DNA from 2 places in the Arthrobacter sp. THG-b23 genome. Region 2 is predicted to be linked to the other one. Evidence: predicted binding sites of a transcription regulator. Region 2 holds the regulator's gene; the other holds the start of a gene.

Region 1 (7,193 bases), on a different contig from region 2:
TCACCCACTCGAACTCGTAGCTGCGCCCCTTGATCGCGGCGTCGATGTCCTTGAGCAAGTCGACGTTCAGCACCGGCTTGCCGTCGGCCTTTTTCCAGCCGCGCCGCTTCCAGCCCGGCATCCACTTGGTCACGCAGTTGATCACGTACTGGCTGTCGCACAACACGCGCAGGTGTTCCTGCGGCAGGTGCGCCGTGGCCCGGAACAGGTCCAGCACGGCCATCAGCTCGCCCTGGTTGTTGGTGCCGTGCGGCCAGCCGCCGGCAGCCCACGCGGTGTCGTCGATGTACCAGGCCCAGCCGGCCGGACCGGGATTGCCGAGCGCGGAGCCATCGGCGGCAGCAGTGATAGTCATGAGCTCCATCTTTTCAGATCCTGCCACCGTTCCTGGCCCTGGGCGGGGCACATGGCAAACATTCCTGGCCCTAGGCTGGGCACGTGGCAATACTCATCGATCCTCCGCTCTGGCCGGCGCACGGCACCCACTTTTCCCACTTGGTCTCTGACACCTCGCTGGCCGAACTGCACCGCTTCGCGGCGGCCGCCGGCATTCGCGAGCGGGCCTTCGACCGGGATCACTACGACGTGCCGGCCAGCCGCTACGGCGAGCTGGTCCAGCTGGGTGCCGTCGAGGTCAGCGCCGGCGACCTGACCCGCCGGCTACAGGCGAGCGGGCTGCGCGTCCCGGCCCGTCAACGCCCGGAAAAACTGCGCCGGGTACTGCTGCGCCGGTGGAACGAGCTGCTGCCCGGGCAGCAGGACCTCGGCCGCGACCTGCTGGACCGCTGGGCAGAACCGCACCGGCACTACCATGGCCCCGGACACCTGCTGGCCGTCCTGGAGGCGCTGGAGCAGCTCACTTCCCCCGCCGCGTCCGGTCCCCGGCCACGGGCGGTGTGGTTGGCGGCATGGTTCCACGACGCCGTCTACAACGGCCGGCCCGGCGTGGATGAACAGGAATCGGCAGACCTGGCGGCTGCCTGCCTGCCGGCGGCCGGCTGCAGCAGTGAGGAGACGGCCGAGGTGGTCCGGCTGGTCCTGCTCACAGCCAGCCACTCGCCCGGCCCGCAGGATGGGTCCGGTGCCCTGCTGTGCGACGCCGATCTGTCCGTCCTCGGCGCAACACCGGCGGAGTACCGCAGCTATGTCCGGGACGTCCGCAAAGACTATGCGCACGTGCCCGACGCCGACTTCGCCGCCGGGCGCACGGCCGTCATCCGCCGTCTCCTGACGCTGGATCCGCTGTACCGGACACCCGCGGCCCGGGAGAAGTGGCTGGAGCGTGCGAGGCAGAACCTCTACGCGGAGCTGGACGCCTGGCGGCACGAGGGGCCGGCCTGGCTCCGCCCGGAGAGGGGTTGAGGCGAGGAGTTAAGGCCGCAAGGCGCGGCTCCCGTGAAGGGAACCGCGCCTCGCTAAACCGTGGCCCGTTGTCGGGCCGAGGTGGTGGCGGGGAAGCTTAGAAGCCGCCCATGCCGCCCATCTCGTCGCCGCCCGGCATGGCCGGAGCGGCCTTCTCCGGCTTGTCGGCTACAACGGCCTCGGTGGTCAGGAACAGGCCGGCGATGGACGCCGCGTTCTGCAGGGCAGAGCGGGTGACCTTGACCGGATCGTTCACGCCCGCAGCCAGCAGGTCCTCGTAGACACCGGTGGCAGCGTTCAGGCCGTGGCCGTCGGCCAGCCCGCGCACCTTGTCGGCCACGACGCCCGGCTCCAGGCCGGCGTTGAGGGCGATCTGCTTCAGCGGAGCGTCGATGGCAACCTTGACGATGTTGGCGCCGGTTGCTTCGTCGCCTTCGAGGTTGAGGTTGGCGAACGCCTTGGCGCCGGCCTGGATCAGGGCCACGCCGCCACCGGCGACGATGCCTTCCTCAACGGCAGCCTTCGCGTTGCGGACAGCGTCCTCGATGCGGTGCTTGCGTTCCTTGAGCTCGACCTCGGTTGCGGCACCGGCCTTGATGACTGCAACGCCGCCGGCCAGCTTGGCCAGGCGCTCCTGCAGCTTCTCGCGGTCGTAGTCCGAATCGGAGTTCTCGATCTCGGCGCGGATCTGGTTGACGCGGCCAGCGATGGCGTCGGCTTCGCCGGCACCTTCGACGATGGTGGTCTCGTCCTTGGTGACAACCACCTTGCGGGCCTGACCCAGCAGGTCCAGGGTGGCGTTCTCCAGCTTGAGGCCGACCTCTTCGGCGATGACCTGGCCGCCGGTCAGGATGGCGATGTCGGCCAGCATGGCCTTGCGGCGGTCGCCGAAGCCCGGAGCCTTAACGGCAACGGACTTGAAGGTGCCGCGCATCTTGTTCACGATCAGGGTGGCCAGGGCCTCGGCCTCGACGTCCTCGGCGATGATCAGCAGCGGCTTGCCGGACTGCATGACCTTCTCCAGGATGCCAACCAGGTCCTTCACGTTGGAGATCTTGGAGTTGACGATCAGGATGTACGGATCCTCAAGGACCGTCTCCTGGCGCTCGGCGTCGGTGACGAAGTACGCGGACAGGTAGCCCTTGTCGAAGCGCATGCCTTCGGTGAGTTCCAGCTCCAGGCCGAAGGTGTTGGACTCCTCGACCGTGACGACGCCTTCCTTGCCCACCTTGTCCAGGGCCTCGGCGATCAGCTCGCCGATCTGCGGATCTCCGGCGGAGATGGACGCGGTGGCGGCGATCTGTTCCTTGGTCTCGATTTCCTTGGCGGAAGCGATGAGCTCGGCGGTGACGGCGTCAACGGCCTTCTCGATGCCGCGCTTCAGGCTCAGCGGGTCGGCGCCGGCAGCAACGTTGCGCAGGCCTTCCTTGACCAGGGCCTGGGCCAGGACGGTCGCGGTGGTGGTACCGTCACCGGCGACGTCGTCGGTCTTCTTGGCGACTTCCTTGACCAGCTCGGCGCCGATCTTCTCGTACGGGTCGTCCAGCTCGATCTCCTTGGCGATGGACACACCATCGTTGGTGATCGTGGGGGCGCCCCACTTCTTCTCGAGCACGACGTTGCGGCCACGCGGGCCGAGGGTCACCTTCACGGCGTCAGCGAGGATGTTCAGTCCGCGCTCGAGGCCGCGGCGGGCCTCTTCGTCAAATGCAATGATCTTTGCCATAGCGGCTTACGTCCCTTCTGGACAATAGACACTGGACGCAGCTTTTCACGGCTGCTGGCCACCTGCGGTGCCCGCGACGGACGGCTCACGACGACGGCGGTTTCTGTACGCCGCGCCGCTCACCTCACCGAGGTGGCGGGTTTCACTCCCTACGGGCTTTCTTAGCAGTCAGCCCGCGAGAGTGCTAACTCAATAATTAGCACTCGCAGGTGTCGAGTGCAAGCTGTTGGCGGCTGCCGGCCGGACCGCTTCGCGGATCGCGATTCCCCTGAGCGCCCCCGGTCCAACAATCAGGGTGGACCCCCATGGAAACGGCCGGCACGTCCCGCGTAGATTGGCAGGTAAGACAGCGCAAGCAAACTATCGGCCCCGCACCGGGCAAAGGTCGGAGAACCATGTCTGAATCACCGGACGAAAAGAACACCAGCAACCCCACCGAACCCCTGGCACCGGGCCCGAACCCGACGAGGCCGCTCGGCGGTCAGCGGCCGTACGGCGCATCCGGCCCGCAGCCTTCCGGGCAGCCCGGTTACGGGGTTCCGGGGCAGCAGCAGCCCGCTCCCGGGCAGCAGCCCTTCGGCCAGCAACCCTACGGCGCCCCGGGACAGCAATACTCGCAGCCGGGCCAGCCGGGGCAGCCCTACGGCCAGCAGCAGTATTACGGGGCTCCCCAGGGCTACTACTACCCCGAGCAGAAGTCGCGGCTGATCGGCGGCCTGCTGGGCATCCTGCTGGGCGGCCTGGGCGTGCACCGGTTCTACCTGGGCCACGTCGCCATCGGCGTGGTGCAGATTGTGGTCACCTTCCTGACGTTTGGCTTCGGCGCCGTCTGGGGCTTCGTCGAGGGCATCATGATCCTGGTCGGGGCGGAACCGTTCAAGCGCGATGCCCGCGGAGTCCCGCTGAAGGAGTAGGCCCCATCGGCGCGACGAACCGGCGGCGGAGGCACCCCAGCCTCCGCCGTCGTCGTCGTTGCGGGTCTGCTACGGCGCGACCCGGACCTCTTCTGCCTGCGGGCCCTTCTGGCCCTGGCCGATCTGGAACTCTACGCGCTGCCCCTCATCCAGGGAACGGTAACCATCCATTTGAATAGCGGACCAGTGGACAAAAACATCGGAATTTTCTTCGTCCACGGTGATAAAGCCGTAGCCCTTTTCCGCGTTGAACCATTTGACGGTTCCCAGCGCCATAGCGTTCTCCATACTCAGTAGTTCCAGCCTGCCGCCTACGGTTCGGCGGCAGAGTGGTTTTACCCTAAACCAAGCAGGGGCAGAAAAGTGAGCTGTGGCACACTTAAGTTATTGAGGCGTAACCGAATACCGCACGGGCGGACGCTTCCCATGGGTACTGCGGGTCCAGCGCCAAGGCCTCTTGGCGGCCCGTGCCCAGCGCCTGCGTTTATAGGTAGCGGGGTCCGAACGCCTGCGTTTATTGGTAGCCGGGACGTTTATTGGTAGCCGGGACCGAGCGCCACGGTGACGTACTGCGAGACGTTGCCGTTTGCCTGCAAAGCACTGATGCCCAGCAATTCACCGAGGGCCCGCGCGTTGGCTTCCTGGCCCGGGTTGTAGAAGATCACCGAGCCGGCCAGCGGTGCGCCGCCCCAGTTGTCCACGACCGCGATCGACCAACCGTCCGCCTGCACCCTCTGCGATACGGTTCCGGCCAGTCCGGTCACACCGGTGCCGTTGAGGATCATCACCGGGTCCTGCTTGTTGACGGCGGCGGCCTCTTCCGTGGGTTCCTCGGTTGCTTCCTCGGTGGGCTCATCCGTGGGCTCGCTGGTCGCCTCTTTGGTGGCCGTCGGGGTGGCTGTTTCCGTTGGTTCCGGGGTTTTGGTTTGCTGTGCCGTCGCCGACGGTGAAGCAGCGGCAGTTGCGGTGCTGGTCTGCGCGGCGACCGGAGTCGGAGATCCCCCGCCCCCCAGCAGCGGGAGCACGAAGAACGACAAGGCCCCCACCGCCAGTGCAAGTACCGCTGCCAGGACGATCAGGCCCAGGCCGTTGGACTTCGGCGTCGCCATGCGGGCGCGGTGCACACCGTGGCGGTCTGAAGTTTCAGGGACCTGGTCGAACTCATCCCGGGGGTACTTGGTCATCGCGTACAGTGCATCCTTGGTGGTGGAGAAACGGAAACCGGCCTACCAGGCCGTCCCGGATCTAGGCGTCGGTGCCCAGCCTGCGAGCAGTGCGCGCGCGCTGGCGGGACGTACGTAGTCTACGCAATCTCTTCACCAGCATCGGATCGTGCGCCAGCGCATCCTCGGTGTCGATCAGCGCATTCAGGATCTGGTAGTAGTGCGTGGCGGACATGTCGAACAGTTCGCGGATGGCCTGTTCCTTGGCTCCGGCATACTTCCACCACTGCCGCTCCAGGGCCAGCATCCGCTGGTCGCGTTCGCTCAGGGGGCTGGCGTCGTCAACCTCTGCCTCGATGGAAAAGGCACTGGCCTCGGCCGAACCTGCCACAACACACCTGCGCTTCCTAGTACTTGCTGACAGCAATCAATACCGTCCCCATGATAAGTGCGAATCACAGGCATGTCATTCACCCCGCCCGGCCGGGTCCGGACTGGCCGCTGGCCGGCAGTGCCCGCAGTGCCTCACTGGCCGCTGTCGGCAGTGCCCGCCGTGGCCTGCTTGCCGCTGGCGGCAGCGCCCGATGGTCCGTCGGCGTCAGTGCCCGCGGTGACTGACTAGCACTGCCGGCAGTACCCGCCGTGGCCTGGTTGCCCGCTGGCGGCAGTGCCCGCGGTGCCCGATTGCCTGCCGGCGGGTGGTTTCCGCAAAGATAGAACGGTGAACTACGACGACGGTGCCCTCTTCCCGCTGCCTGCCCAGCCGCCCGCGGCGGACTTTGGCGCACCGTATCCGTTCGCCTCCCCCCGGGAACTCTCCGCGGTAATCCATCCCGAGTGGGCCGAGGTGCTCGCACCGGCCGAACCGCTGCTCTGGGATTTGGCCTCCTATCTGGACGGCGAGCGCGCCGCCGGAAAGACTTTGCTGCCTGCCCCGGCCAACGTGTTGCGGGCGTTCCAGCGGCCGCTGTCCAAGGTCAAGGTGCTGATCGTCGGCCAGGACCCCTATCCCACGCCAGGACACTCGATCGGACTGGCCTTCGCCGTCGAACGGCACGTGCGGCCCCTGCCGCGCAGCTTGGCCAATATCTACCGCGAACTGCAGATGGATTTGGGTATCCGGCCGCCGCAACACGGAGACCTGAGCGCCTGGAGCGACCAGGGCGTGTTGTTGCTCAACCGCGCGCTGACTGTGGAGGCCGGCAAGGCCGGCTCCCACCGCAACAAGGGGTGGGAGCAAATCACCGAACTCGCGGTCCGGGCGCTGGCCCAGCGCGGCGGACCGCTGGTGGCCCTGCTCTGGGGCCGCGAAGCCCAGCAACTGGCTCCGGTTTTGGAGCAGGTGCCGCGGATCGAGACCGTGCACCCCAGCCCCCTGTCGGCCTCCCGCGGGTTTTTCGGGTCGCGGCCGTTCAGCCGGGTTAACGAACTGCTGGCCGCCCAGGGCGCAGACCCCGTGCACTGGGAACTGCGCTAGCCGCTGCTGGGCAACGTGGGCTTCCGACTGGCCGGCGCCGGGACGTTTTGTCCATGTTTTGCGCGCGGGTCCGGCGTCGCCGCAGGTCAAGGGCTCAACGGTTTCCAAGACATGGACAGTTACGGCCAAACGTGGACAACTGGAACCGTGCGCGACCGCTGAGGCCAAGCGGTTCGCGGTGCGGCGCCGCGCGTTCCTGGGCGGCCCGTGTTCCTGGGCGCCGCGTGTGACCTTCCCCATCCGCAAATTGGGATTACCGTACCGGTGGATTAGGTTGTCCTAAGTAGCAGTTTCCCTTCGTCAGGAGTAATGCAGGATGCAGACACAACCGGCAGCAGCCCCCGCCCGTGCGGGCCGGAGCGCTCGGCCGCCGAGGGTGCAGACCAACCTCCAGGTGACGCGCACCGAGTGGATTTCGAAGCACATGGTCCGGGTGTACGCCGGCGGTGACGGGTTCGATTCCTTCGCCGAAAGGTTTGCGGCCAAGGACGCCACGGACCAGTACATCAAGGTCATCTTTTTGGACCCGTCGTTGGACCTGGAGCTCCCGG
Region 2 (7,193 bases):
CCCCTTGGGGACCCGGCGCCGGCCGACGGTCTGCTGCCCGCCCAGGCGGCGGAAGGTGCGGAAGACCGCGCGTTCTGCCTGTATGTGCACATTCCGTTCTGCCGGGTGCGCTGCGGCTACTGCGATTTCAACACCTATACCGCCAAGGAGCTGGGTTCGGGGGCGTCGCAGGATGAGTACTCGGGCACGCTGAACACGGAGTTGGATCTGGCCGCGCGGGTACTGCGCGGTTCCGGTGTGCCGGACCGGCCGCTGTCCACTGTCTTCTTTGGGGGCGGCACGCCCACCCTGCTGCCGGCGGCGGACCTGGCGTCGATGCTGCGCCAGGCGGCGGGCCTGTGGGGTCTGGAGCCGGGCGCCGAAGTCACCACCGAAGCCAACCCGGACTCGGTCACCCCGCAGTCGCTGCAGATCCTGGCCGACGCCGGTTTCACCCGGGTGTCCTTCGGCATGCAGTCGGCCGTGCCGCACGTGCTGCAGGTGCTCGACCGGACGCACGACCCGGAACGGGTGCCGCAGGCCGTGCAGTGGGCACGCGACGCAGGGCTGAATGTCAGCCTTGACCTGATCTACGGCACGCCGGGCGAATCCATCGCGGACTGGGAAGCCAGCCTCGACTCCGCGATCAGCTGCACGCCGGACCATATCTCCGCGTACGCCCTGATCGTCGAGGAAGGCACCAAACTCGCCGCCCAGATCCGCCGCGGCGAAGTGCCCGGCATCGACGACGATGACCACGCCGCGAAGTATGAGATCGCCGACGCGCGCCTCGGCGCCGCAGGTTTCGAATGGTACGAGGTCAGCAATTGGGCCCGCACTCCCGGGGACCGCTGCCGGCACAACCTGGCCTACTGGCGCGGGGACGACTGGTGGGGAGCCGGTCCCGGCGCACATTCGCACATGGGTGGCGTCCGGTGGTGGAACGTGAAGCACCCCGCGGCGTACGCCCAGCGTTTGGCCACGGGGGTCTCTCCGGCAGCCGGCCGCGAGACGCTGGACACCGGCACCCGTCAGCTGGAACACGTAATGCTGCAGACCCGCATCATCGACGGGCTGCACACCCGGGATTTGGGGCCAAACGGGCGGAAGGCCGTGGCCGGACTGATCGCCGATGCCCTGGTCGACCCCGCCGCGGCCTTCGCCGGCACCATCCGGCTCACCCTCAAGGGCCGGCTGCTGGCCGACGCCGTGGTGCGGCGGTTGCTCGAGGACTGACCGCCCCGGCCTCCAGCGACCGGCCCACCCGGTGGAGGGCCGCCTCGTAGGCTGAGTCCCAGCTCCACCCCGCCGCGGGCGCGCCCGCCAGCTCCAGCGAGACGAGCCCGTGGACCTGGCCCCACACAACGCCGACCATGGACGCGACGTCGTCGTCCGATGCCCCGGGAAGGGCGGCGGCGACGGCGGCAAACAGCGGCGCGATCGCCGGTTCCGCGGCGCCGGGCGTTGGCCGGCACGGCACTTGGCTCGCCAATGAACCGCCGAACATGAGGCCGTACAGGACGGGATGCTCCAGGGCCCACGCCCGGTAGGCCCTGCCCAGCGCTTCCAGCCCACCGGGAGCGGCCCGCTGCTGGGCGGCCGCAAAGGAGGCAAAGCCGTCGTCGAGGACGGCGGTCAGCAATTCTGCCTTCCCGCCGAAGAGCGAGTACACCGCCATCGTCGACGTCCCGGTCGCCGCCGCGATCGCCCGGAGCGACACGGCGGCTGCGCCGTCGCGGGCTATCAGGGTGGCGGCGGTGTCGAGGAGCTTGCGGCGCACCGAATCATCGTGGACTATGGGTCTTGCCATGCCCCAAGTATTCCATAACAATGTTCTATAACAACGTTACGAGAGGAATCGGCTCATGTTCGAACACGTACACACAGGACGGTTCACGGCCGATCCGGGCAGCGAACGGGTCACCGTCTTCCTCATCGGGATGCGCGCCAACCGATGGTGGAAGGTCGGCAAGGTGGCACGCACCGCGTCGGCGATGCCTGCGATGCTGGCGCACCTGGCAGCGGCGCCGGACGCCGGCCTGCTCGGCTACCACCAGTGGCTCGGGCGCACCACGATCCTGGTCAGCTACTGGAAGAGCCCGGAACATTTGCAGCGGTTCGCGTCCGACCGCGCGGCGCCGCACCTGGAACCCTGGCGCCGTTTCATGCGGGAATCGGCCGGCAGCGGGGACGTCGGCGTGTGGCACGAAACCTACGAGACGGTGCCGGGAGGCCGCGAGAGTGTATACAGCGACATGCCGCGCTTCGGTTTGGCAGCCGCGACCGGCCACGTGCCGATCGCGGCGGGGATGAACACCGCGCGCCAGCGGTTGTCGCGGCAGGCAGGGTAGGAGGGCGGTGCCGCTACCCGAACAGGCGCAGGTTGTAGGCGTACCGGTACGGAACGCCGCGGTTGCACTTGACGCCGGCAATGACGGAATTGACCGTCAGGAAGACCCAGATGGCGGCCGCGATGACGGCGAAGAGTCCGCTGACCGCCGGAATGACGATCAGCAGGTTCGCAATGATGGCCACCACGGTGGGCGGCACGGTGAAGTTCAGGGCCTCTTTGGACTCCTGGGCGGTAAACGGTCCCCGGTCCTTGAAGATCAGGTAGATCGCCAGGGACGGGAAGCAGCCCAGAATGCCGCCGAAGTGCGCCATGGTGGCCCATTGCCGGTCCTCCGAAGGGGTCAGGGGCAAGGCGGACGCCGACGCGCTCTGGTACTGCTGGCGCGGAGCGGACTTGCGCTCCGGCTGCTGCTTACGAGCAGAGTTATCGGACACTGGACCTACCTTCGGAAAAATCTGCTGATGGCTCACTTCTGTTCCTAGCCTAGCCGTTCCACCCCGCTATCCGGTGCATTCCGCGGGCGCCGGCGCCGGCCCCAACCGGCTCAAACCGTCAGGAAATCGATGACTTCTTCCACCCGGCCCAGCAGGCTGGGCTCCAGATCGGCGTAGGTGTTGACGCTGCCCAGCAGCCTCTTCCAGCCGTCGGCGATGTCGATCTGCGTCCGGTGCGGCCAGCCGAGACCGGCGAGGATACCGGTCTTCCAATCGGTGCCGCGCGGCACCACCGGCCACTGGGCCCGTCCGATGACGGAGGGTTTGATGGCCTGCCACACATCGACATAGGGGTGGCCCACAATCAGTACGTTGCCCGAGGCGGCGGGCACGGCCATGGCGGCCTCGGCAATCCGCCACTCCTTGGAATTGGGGACCAGGTGGTCCACCAGGATGCCGAGCCTGCGCTGCGGCCCGGGGGAGAAGTCCGCCACTGCCGCCGCCAAATCGTCCACGCCGTGAAGGGGTTCCACCACGATCCCCTCCACCCGGAGGTCGTCTCCCCAGACCTTTTCGACGAGCTCCGCGTCATGCTTGCCTTCGACCCAGATCCGGCTGGCCCGCGCCACCCTGGCCCGCTGTCCCTCGACCTTGACCGAACCGGATGCCGTCCGTTGCCGGACGGGAGCCTTCGCGGCGGGCGCCGCCGGCACCACCTTCACCGGCTCGCCCTCGAACAGGAAGCCGAAGCCCAGCGGGAACGAGCGGACCTTGCCCCGCCGGTCTTCCAGCGAAACCAGATGCACACCCCCGGACTTCTCCACCCGAACCACGGCGCCGACCCAGCCGCTCTGTGCGTCCTCCAGCACCAGGCCCGGTTCGGCGCCGATTTCGCGCAGTGCCCGGACCTTGGGGGCGGTCAGATCCTGGGGGCCCCAGCCGTAGCTGCTCATAAGCTTTAAGTCCTCTGCTGGTTGTCGTCCTCACGGCACGGCCGCCCGACAATGCTAACAACGGCGGCGACGTATTAGACTTAGCACTTGGACGTGTTGAGTGCTAACAGTCTGTCCGCAGACGAGTTGGAGACAGGAGGAGTGCAGTGAGCGAGGTCCGGAGGCTGGAAGTGCTCCGCGCCATTGTCGAAGACTATGTGCACTCGCGCGAGCCGGTGGGCTCCAAGGCACTGGTCGACCGGCACAGCCTGGGCGTGTCGTCAGCCACCATCCGCAACGACATGGCGGCGCTGGAAGAAGACGGGTTGATCGTTGCCCCGCATACCAGTGCCGGCCGGATTCCCACGGACAAGGGCTACCGCCTGTTCGTGGACCGGATTTCGGACGTCAAGCCGCTCTCTGCCCCCGAGCGCCGCGCCATCCAGAAACTGCTGGACGGCGCCGACGACCTCGACGATGTCATGGAACGCACCGTGCGTTTGCTGTCCCAGCTGACCAACCAGGTGGCCGTGATCCAGTATCCGCAGCTGGGTGCCGCCAGGGTGCGGCACATCGAGTTCATCTTGCTGGGTCCGCGCAGGGTTTTAGTGGTGCTGATCGCAGACAACGGCAAGGTGGAACAGCATGTCGCCGCGCTGCCCGCGGACGTTACCGAGGATGCCCTGGCCACGCTGCGCGCCGCGTTCCTGTCCGCTCTGTCCGGAAAAGCGCTGGCGGCAGTGCCGGGCCTGCTGAAGACCTTCCCGGTGCCGGCGGAGGCCGCGCCCGCGGGCACGGCCGAGGCCCTGGCATCGCAGCTTGCACAGCTCGCCGCGGCCACGAACGAGGAGCGGATCCTGATGGCCGGCACGGCCAACCTGGCCCGTTCCACGGTCGACTTCCAGCTGAGCATCGGCCCCATCCTCGAGGCCCTCGAAGAACAGGTGGTGCTGCTGCAGTTGCTCTCCGAGCTGCACCAGGACGCCCGGGGCATGTCGGTGAGCATCGGCAGCGAAAACCCCTACGGTTCGCTGGCCGAAACCTCGGTGGTGGCCACCGGGTACGGCCCGGGCGCGACGGCCAAGGTCGGCATCCTCGGCCCCACCCGGATGGACTATCCCACCACCATGGCCGCAGTGCGCGCCGTCGCACGTTATTTGTCACGGATCCTCGCCGGCTAGCCACACGCCGCGCAGTGTCCCCACCGGCCGTCGTCGCCGGTGAACCGATCCCCAGGAAGTGAAGTACTACTAAGGTGAGTAACCACTACGACGCCCTCGGTGTCAGCCAGGATGCCTCGACCGAGGAAATCAAGAAGGCCTACCGCAAGCTGGCCCGCAAACTGCACCCGGACGTGAACCCCGGCCCGGAGGCGGCCGAACAGTTCAAGCAGGTCAGCCACGCCTACGAGGTGCTGTCGGACCCGCAGAAGCGGCGCATCTACGACACCACCGGCAACGAGAACGGCAACGACAACGGCTTTGGCGGCGGTTTCGGCGGCGGCTTCGCCTTCCAGGACATCTTCGAAAGCTTCTTCGGCGGCGCCGGAGCAGGCGGCGCGGGCCCGGCCTCCCGGACCCGCCGGGGCCAGGACGCCCTGATCAACGTGCGGATCGACCTCAAGGACGCGGTCTTCGGGGTCAACAAGAAGATCGAGGTGGACACCGCGGTCGTCTGCCCCACCTGCGACGGCAGCTGCTGTCGCCCCGGTACCAGCCCGCGCACATGCGACATCTGTGGCGGCTCCGGCCAGGTCCAGCGTGCGGTGCGGTCCATCCTCGGCCAGGTCATGACCACCGCCGCGTGCGGCAGCTGCCAGGGCTTCGGCACGATCATTCCCGACCCCTGCAACGAGTGCAACGGCGAGGGCCGCATCCGCAGCCGCCGTTCGCTGACCATCAAGCTCCCGGCGGGTGTCGGGACCGGGACGCGGATCCAGCTGGCAGGACAGGGCGAAGCCGGACCGGCGGGCGGACCGCAGGGTGACCTGTATGTGGAAATCCGGGTGAATCCGGACAAGAATTTCCTCCGCGAGGGCGACGACCTGCACGTCACTCTCTCGGTGCCGATGACCGCTGCCGCGCTGGGCACCGACCTCACCCTGGACACCTTCGACGGTGAACAGGAAATCAGCATCAAGCCCGGCACGCAGGCGGGCGAGACTCTCACCCTGCGCGGCCTGGGCGTGACCCACCTGCGCGGCTACGGTCGCGGCGACCTGCAGGTGCACGTGCATGTGGAGACCCCCAGCAAGCTGGATGCGGAGCAGGAGGACCTGCTGCGCCGGCTGGCCCGGGCCCGCGGCGAGGAATACACCGAGGGCAAGCTGGCGTCCTCCGGCACGGGCGTCTTCGCCCGCCTGCGGGACCGGCTCGGTAACCTTTAGGCGTGACCAGCCACCTGTTCTTCACCGCTCCCGGCGAGCTCGACGCCGTCGCCCCGGGCGACAGCTTCACCCTCGGCGGCGACGAGGCCCGGCATGCCGTCACGGTCAAGCGGATTGAACCCGGCGAAGCGGTCGATCTCGCCGACGGGCGGGGCCGCCGGCTGGTCGGCGAGGCTGTCGCCGGCACCTCCGGCCAGCTCACCGTCCGGGCGCTGCACGTCCTGCACGAGCCCAGGCCCGACCCGGAGTTGGTGCTGGTGCAGGCCCTTGCCAAGGGAAACCGCGACGAACTTGCCATCGAGGCAGCCACCGAACTGGGCGTCGATGCCGTGGTGCCGTGGCAGGCCGAACGCAGCATCGTGCGCTGGAAGGCGGACAAGGCGGCCAAGGGCGCGGCGAAATGGCAGCTGGCGGTCCGGGCGGCCGCCAAGCAGTCGCGGCGTGCGCGTGTTCCGGAAGTGGAGCCGCTGGTGGAACGGGCCGGACTCTGTGCCCTGATCCGGAACAGCCGGCTGTCGCTGCTGCTGCATGAGGACGCCGAGGGCAGCGTGGCCGACGCCCTGGACGGCGCCGGGTTGCGTGCGGGCCCATCCCCCGGGGAGCGCGGCGGAAACGACGACGGCGGTGCCTCACCCGAAGGGCGTACCGGCGGCGCTACGCGCGTGCTGATGATTGTGGGTCCGGAAGGCGGGATGAGCCGGGCCGAAGTGGACGCGATGCTCGACGCCGGGGCGGTGGCCGTTCGGCTGGGTCCGCACGTCCTGCGTTCCTCCACGGCCGGACCCGCCGCCTTGACCTTGCTCAGCGAGCTGCTGGGCCGGTGGCGCTGACCGGGCGGGCAGAACTGCCCTAGGTGATGGTGAAGACCTTGCTGTCCACATTCTGCCGTTCTTCGATCGGTCCGCCCTGGTCCTTTTGGAACACGTACAGCCGGTAGGTGCCCGGATCCAGCTTTTGGCTGAACCTGAACTCGCCGATCTGGCCGGCGTCTGCATCAACGCGGGCCGTGCCGTCCTTGACCAGCTCGCCTTCGGATGTGTCCGCGGAGTTGGCAATGCGGTAGATCTGCCAGCTCAGCTCCGATTCGAACGCGACACCGCGGCCGAACA

What was found. The regulator HrcA, encoded in region 2, represses chaperone genes, less so after heat shock. The targets are predictions, from matches to a motif close to TTNGCACTCGNNNNNNNCGAGTGCNAA.
Region 1: groL (chaperonin GroEL) is a predicted target of HrcA. The motif match lies at 3,250-3,276, and genes of this name have one in related genera.

The regions. Positions count from the first base shown of each region.
Region 1 is NZ_JBNHGM010000003.1:428,960-436,152, forward strand. Features, by position in the region: gene AC5RVD_RS08800 (RNase H family protein) at 1-355, opposite strand, end outside; gene AC5RVD_RS08805 (DUF4031 domain-containing protein) at 439-1,362, shown strand; gene groL (chaperonin GroEL) at 1,460-3,088, opposite strand; gene AC5RVD_RS08815 (TM2 domain-containing protein) at 3,484-4,002, shown strand; gene AC5RVD_RS08820 (cold-shock protein) at 4,072-4,278, opposite strand; gene AC5RVD_RS08825 (LytR C-terminal domain-containing protein) at 4,536-5,186, opposite strand; gene AC5RVD_RS08830 (DUF3263 domain-containing protein) at 5,248-5,556, opposite strand; gene AC5RVD_RS08835 (uracil-DNA glycosylase) at 5,887-6,642, shown strand; gene AC5RVD_RS08840 (siderophore-interacting protein) at 6,959-7,193, shown strand, end outside.
Region 2 is NZ_JBNHGM010000006.1:192,261-199,453, reverse strand. Features, by position in the region: gene hemW (radical SAM family heme chaperone HemW) at 1-1,215, shown strand, start outside; gene AC5RVD_RS12650 (TetR/AcrR family transcriptional regulator) at 1,163-1,789, opposite strand; gene AC5RVD_RS12645 (DUF4188 domain-containing protein) at 1,845-2,330, shown strand; gene AC5RVD_RS12640 (DUF4870 domain-containing protein) at 2,344-2,766, opposite strand; gene AC5RVD_RS12635 (DUF3097 family protein) at 2,877-3,719, opposite strand; gene hrcA (heat-inducible transcriptional repressor HrcA) at 3,866-4,879, shown strand; gene dnaJ (molecular chaperone DnaJ) at 4,954-6,084, shown strand; gene AC5RVD_RS12620 (16S rRNA (uracil(1498)-N(3))-methyltransferase) at 6,087-6,914, shown strand; gene AC5RVD_RS12615 (GerMN domain-containing protein) at 6,934-7,193, opposite strand, start outside.